3 regions of the Marinomonas sp. ef1 genome follow, and region 1 is predicted to be linked to each of the others. Evidence: predicted binding sites of a transcription regulator. Region 1 holds the regulator's gene; each other region holds the start of a gene.

Region 1 (2,210 bases):
ACTCAGCTGCCAAAACGTATGTTTCCAAACCAACCTAGTGCGTTATGGGCAAGGCGCTCTGTGTTCCACCAGTTTGGCCCTGGAATATTGGTCAATGAAGCTTTCTTTGATGAAATTAACCAACTAAAAACGCCGTTTGGATTGTTATGAACAAACTTAAAGACTACGCAGAATTAACTCGATTCAACCGCCCTATCGGCTCATTTTTGCTGATGTGGCCAACATTGTGGGCGCTATGGCTGGCAGCCGATGGTATGCCTCAATGGCATTTGGTGATTATCTTTATTTTAGGTGTTTTCAGCATGCGCTCAGCGGGCTGTGTCATTAACGACTACGCGGATAGAAAAATCGATGGTTTTGTTGATCGCACCAAAAATCGCCCTTTGCCTTCTGGTCGAGTATCCGAAAAAGAAGCACTGATGCTGTTTTGTGCTTTATCGATTTTAAGTTTTATCCTAGTGCTATTTACCGATCTGAGGACTATTTTACTGTCGTTTGCAGGTTTGGGCCTTGCTGCACTGTATCCATTTATGAAACGATATACTCATCTGCCTCAGCTTTTCCTTGGTTTGGCCTTTTCTTGGGCGATCCCTATGGCCTACAGCGCCCAAGGTGGGGACTTAACAGATCCCGAATTATGGATGTTGTTTGTCGCGAATTGCTTTTGGACCATTGCTTATGACACGTATTATGCAATGACAGACCGTCCAGATGATCTCAAAATAGGCGTCAAATCCACCGCAATCTTATTTGGGCAATACGATTTATTTGTCATTGTTTGCCTGCAAGGGCTAACCTTATCTTTATTGACGTGGATTGGCCTACTAGCAGGACTACATTGGCTATACTTTGTATCACTAATCGTTTGTGTCGGACTCTTTTATCAACAATTTAAACAAGCAAAAGAACGCGACCGCCAAGCTTACTTCCGATCTTTTTTAGATAACAACCGCGTTGGTTACTGTGTCTTCATTGGTCTAGTCGCAAGCTATTTTATGTAATATATGGCAAAGTTGTGACAATGTAACCGAATTGTCACATTAGATCGCTTTAATGAAACCGTTCCTGAGATGAGGATAAATCCTGTGACCGGTAAAAAAGTATTAATTATTGACGACGAATCTTCCATACGCGAAATGATCGCCATCGCTCTTGAAATGGCAGGCTACGAGTATTTGGAAGCAGAAAACATTCAGCAAGCGCATGAAATCATTGTGGACCACCGTCCAGATCTAATTCTTGTAGATTGGATGATGCCCGGCGGTAGCGGTATTGAGCTTACTCGCAGATTGAAAAAAGACACTACGACGGCTGAAATTCCGGTCATTATGCTGACCGCGAAAAGTGAAGAAGACAATAAGATCCAAGGTTTAGAAGTTGGCGCGGATGATTACATCACCAAGCCTTTCTCACCTCGTGAATTAGTTGCACGACTCAAAGCTGTCTTGCGCCGCGCGACACCTCAAGGGGTTGATGAGCCAATCGAAATCGAAGGCCTAACCCTTGATCCAATTAGTCAACGAGTTACCATAGGCAGCCGTCCTTTAGATATGGGGCCGACAGAATACCGTCTATTAAAGTTTCTCATGACCCATCAAGAGCGTGCCTATTCAAGAGCACAATTGTTGGATCAAGTATGGGGTGGAAATGTCTACGTTGAAGAACGTACCGTTGACGTCCATATACGTCGTTTACGCAAAGCCATTGGTAGTACTCATGATTTCTTGATACAAACTGTACGAGGAACAGGCTACCGCTTCTCAGCAAAAAGGTCCGTATGAAAACAGTTTGGCGAAACACCATTATTACTTGGCTCGCGGGGCTCGCAGCCTGCATTGTCATAGGCCTAGTCATTGGTCAGTTGTTGGGTGTTTTGCTGCTGTACGTTTTAGGCTCTTTGTACTGGCAACTTTATCAGCTATATCAATTCCATAATTGGCTGCGTCATTCTGGTCGTGCAGCACCGCCAGAAGCCAGTGGAATTTGGGGTGAAGTATTCGATGCAGTCTATCGATTGCATAAGAAACAGCGCAAATCCAAACGTCGCATGCGCCAAGCCCTAACAAGAATTGAAAGCTCTACAACCGCCTTAAAAGAAGGCGTTATCATGGCTGATAACCAAGGCAACTTGGAATGGTGGAATAACTCGGCAGCACATTTTCTTGGATTAATGCGTCCTGTCGATCGCGGCCAAGTGATTACCAATATTG
Region 2 (2,210 bases), on a different contig from region 1:
CAATTTGACCTTTTAATGGTTTTGCTAAAATACGACGGCCAAGCTGCAAGGCCTCAGAATTTAATTCAAATCCTGCATTACAAAGTACAGATTCGCATTCACCTAAGTTCTTTTGAAATACTTCTCGACCAAAAGGGAACACTTCTACATTGCCATACACACCAGGCTCAATATCTTTGCAATGAAGACGGAAACGATAATTCGGCACGCCATCTAGCCAATCCAACACAGCTTCACTGTTTTCAAAGGGCAGATAGACTAAAACTTGCTCAGGATCGGCCATGTTTTTTATTTGCTGAGCATGAATGAGTGGCGGCAAAATGGGATGACCAAAGTGATGCCAATGAGCACCTAGCTGAGTCGCAGCGGGCGCAAAGTTTGACATTATCCACTGAGCAATAAAGTTCTTCTTATAGCGAGGAATATCATATTTAAATGCATACTGATGACCAAACCCTACGCAAGGCACACCTTGACGTTTGGCCGCCCAAGCGACAATAGGCTCAAAATCCGTAATCACCAAATCGTAACCACGGGTATCTATCGAGCGAATGTCTCGGTACAGCTTATAAAAATTGACACTTTTACAAGTTGCGTACAGATCTAGTTGCCCATTTCGCGCCACAAAGCTCAAACCTTGGAAGGTTCGATAGTTACCAAATACAGCCATATCAAAGTAATCTTCTGGCGGACGACCAGAAAAAACAAAATCAACTTCTACGCCAGCAGCATGCATTTCTGCTGCCATAGCTCTTGCTCGAGTAATATGACCATTACCTGTCCCTTGAACACCGTACAATATTTTCATGCTAATATCCCTATTGCTAACGCAGCACAAGCCGTGCCTAACAAAGCACCAATTACCGTATCAGTTGGGAAATGAACACCAAGAAAAATGCGCGATAAGCCCACATTTGCTGCCCAAAAATACAACATCAGGTTCATACTTGGAAACCATTCAGATAAACAAAAGGCCATAAAAAATGCCCCTGAGGTATGTCCTGATGGGAAAGAAAATTGATCAGAAGGAATAATAAAACTGCTAAAATTATCGAGCGCATCAGCTGGACGATTACGCTTAAAACCTCGTTTTAAAACAAGATATAGAATACGCTCGACTGCAAAGCCCAATAGCAAAACAAGCGTCAAAGAGAGCTCTCCAGCAAACCAAAATAAAAGCGCTAAAAAAGCATAAATCGGGCCATCCGCTGAAAATGAAATAGCGCGCCCAATACGAGTCAGTGTCGCTCGGTGCTTTCTAGCCATACACCAAGAAAAAGTCTGTACATCTACTGCGTGGATATTCTGAAGTATGTTCATACTTATCACCTCACTGGTTTTGTCTTACTCTCAACATAAACCAGTAAAATGTCCGTTCTGTGGCATTACTATGACAACTTAGTGACAGACAGTAATCACAACTTTCAGGCAAAAAAATACCTCGTCATAACGAGGCACTTCAAAGCTTACAATATCAGATTATTTAAAGCCTATGATCAAGCTATAGCCAGTTAGTAAGCATTATCCCAATACCAAGCGACTGAGTCTGATGATTATAATCCAATAAGGATTGCCCATAACCATTAAAGTACTGAATATAGCCACGGCTTTTACCCCACAAAGGAAAAGTAAAACCGACCTGGATAGCCCCTCTGTTATCGGATGATTTAAGGTTATTTCTCAACATTACGTCAATCGTATAATCATCAATAACGTGTATTATATTGAACTCACCATAGCCGTAATAGTTTTCAATATTCGGGTTATCATCAACCTTTGAGCTCTCAGGAATCCGATACCAAGGCTTAAAAGAAAAAGCGGTATCGCCATGCTCAAACAGGAAGTCCACATAAAATCGATTCCACGAACGAGACAGCTCATTTGACTGGCCATTGGACTGATGAACAAAGCCGTAAGACACATAATCAGGGTTAATACCTAGAAAACCATGCTTTGGCTTGGTAACAATAAAGGCTTCAGGCTCATGGTTAGTATCACGAAAAGGTGCCGAGATACTACTGTTATACGCCTGCCAATAAGCTTGCTGCGTGTAAGCAAACCACAAACTACTATTTCTACCCACTACATCATAAGCAACGGGAAACTTAAGACTAAATTGAAACTTAAACTCTACGCTTTGTAGACTTTCAGAATCGCTCGCATCACCTAAAAAAGCACGATCGTTAGGATTAGATGTATAAGCAATAGGT
Region 3 (2,210 bases), on a different contig from region 1:
CAGCAACAGATTTTAGCTCCTGACTCTTATTTTCGACTTCTTGGTTAAGCAGAACAGCTTTACTAAGAGTGAGTGAAAGGCGCTCTACAAACGTATTGTAGTAAATGGCAATTTGGGTCAATTGATCTTTACCGGATTCAGGTAGGCGGGCTCTTAAGTCACCTTCACCATCTGCAATGTTATGCAAGGCGGATTGTATTTGCCCAATAGGTACAAGAATAGATCGTACTATCAAAAAGGAAATGAAGAGGGCGATTAGTATAATGACTGCACTAATTGAACCTAGTTTAGTGACCTCTTTATTATATTGTGTGTCCACATCATCTAAGTAAATACCTGAGCCAATGATCCATCCCCACGGTTTAAAGCCTTGGACATAAGATATTTTCTCTACAGGTGTGTTATTTCCAGGTTTTGGCCAAAGGTAATCCACAAAACCAGCTTCTTGTGCTTTAACCACTTTGACAAACTCTGAGAAGAGCTTTTTGCCATTGGGGTCTTCTAAGTTGGATAGGTCTTTGCCATCTAGAGAAGGGTTTACCGAGTGCATAACCATGGCTGCGTTGTAGTCATTAATCCAGAAATATTCAGACTTTGCATAGCGGGTATCTTTAACCATGTTCATTGCATAGCGCTGGGCATCAGCTTGGCTTAGCTCTCCAGATTGTTCAAGTTTGTAAAAGTAATTGAATACACCTGTAGCGGTTTCAACAACGTTTTTTGTTTGTGCGTATTTTTCATCTAGCAAGGATTGCTTGCTGACGGTTAGCGATAAATAAACAACAGAGATGAGCCCTAATGAAAAAAAGACTACTAAACCTGTTAGGCGTAAGCGAATTGGAATGTTGCGTAAGGTCTTAACCATAAATTCATCCTTTAATAGATATATTTTTTATTATGATGCTGCTCGTTTTTTTGTCTTTTATATGAGTCTTCCTGACACATGTTTTTTCATCTAAACACAATGTCGTTCTACTGTCATTTCTATGTAATGTTTTATCCGTAAATTCATTGATAGTTTCCTTTTGCAGGGGGAAGCAGCGTATTTGAAAAATAGACACTAAAACCAGTAGCCAGGATCGATTTATAAAGGGTAAGCCCCCGAAGTTCGAGTGCCTAGGCGACAAATTTTTTATAAATAATAGGGCAGTGTTATGAATATCAAGAACAACAGAAAACTAGGGTTTGATGAATTAGATGAGCTGGTACGACCAGCACCTGAAGTGGTAGAGTTCGAAGAAGTCGCTACTAAAATGGTCTCTCGCCGCGGCTTTTTAGGTGGCGGTGTGGCCGTTGGAGCTGGTGCTTTTGTTATGGGCTCGACGACATTGGCTGCGGGTAAAGCGCTAGCTGCTGGAACGGCAGAGTCTCGTCTTGCATTCAGCATGGTAAAAGCCAACTCGTTGGATACCGTGACTGTACCTGAAGGCTACAAATGGGAAGTGGTCGCTTCTTGGGGGGACCCATTGTTCAGCAATGCTCCTGCTTTTGATGCGGCGACAGGTGGCACAGGCGCTTCTCAAGAGTTAGCATTTGGCGATCATAATGACGGCATGGCTTTCTTCTCTAAAGATGGCAAACAAATCATGGCCATTAACAATGAATATACCAATGAGAAAACACTTCACGCTAATCGTGGTGATGGCATGCCTGCAACAGCTGATGATGTCCGCAAGAACAAAGCAGCCCATGGCGTATCCATTATCGAGGTGGCGCAACGTGGTGGTAAATGGGGCATCGTCCAGGACTCTCCTTACAACCGCCGCATTACTGCTGATACAGCCATGGATATTACTGGCCCAGCGCGTGGTCATAAATGGATGCAAACATCAGAAGACCCTAAAGGTTTAGTGGCTAAAGGGACTTGGAATAACTGTGGCAATGGACAAACGCCATGGGGTACTTATTTGACTTGTGAAGAGAACTTTAATGGCTACTTCACGGCAAACGACAAAGACTACAAAATGCCTGAAGCATTCAAACGCTACGGCATGAGCACCGAAGGTCGCTACAACTGGGCTATGGCGGATGATCGTTTTAACCTAGTTAAAGAGCCAAATGAGCCAAACCGCTTTGGTTACATTGTAGAGATCGATCCACTAGATCCAACTTCGCGTCCTAAAAAGCGCACGGCTCTCGGTCGTTTTAAACACGAAAACGCTGAACTGACTATTGCAGCGAATGGACATGTCGTGGTTTACCTAGGTGAT

What was found. Region 1 encodes PhoB, which activates phosphate uptake and scavenging genes when phosphate is short. Its sites were predicted from a motif close to TGTCATANNNNTGTCANA; they were not measured.
Region 2: the regulator PhoB is predicted to act here: its motif matches at 1,390-1,407, upstream of CCS02_RS18655 (phosphatase PAP2 family protein).
Region 3: the regulator PhoB is predicted to act here: its motif matches at 977-994, upstream of CCS02_RS18620 (PhoX family protein).

Annotation. Positions count from the first base shown of each region.
Region 1 is NZ_NHTT01000004.1:221,511-223,720, reverse strand. Features, by position in the region: gene CCS02_RS07580 (chorismate--pyruvate lyase family protein) at 1-150, shown strand, start outside; gene ubiA (4-hydroxybenzoate octaprenyltransferase) at 147-1,001, shown strand; gene phoB (phosphate regulon transcriptional regulator PhoB) at 1,086-1,781, shown strand; gene phoR (phosphate regulon sensor histidine kinase PhoR) at 1,778-2,210, shown strand, end outside.
Region 2 is NZ_NHTT01000016.1:35,665-37,874, reverse strand. Features, by position in the region: gene CCS02_RS18660 (MJ1255/VC2487 family glycosyltransferase) at 1-808, opposite strand, end outside; gene CCS02_RS18655 (phosphatase PAP2 family protein) at 805-1,320, opposite strand; gene CCS02_RS18650 (phospholipase A) at 1,502-2,210, opposite strand, start outside.
Region 3 is NZ_NHTT01000016.1:25,985-28,194, forward strand. Features, by position in the region: gene CCS02_RS18615 (methyl-accepting chemotaxis protein) at 1-865, opposite strand, end outside; gene CCS02_RS18620 (PhoX family protein) at 1,155-2,210, shown strand, end outside.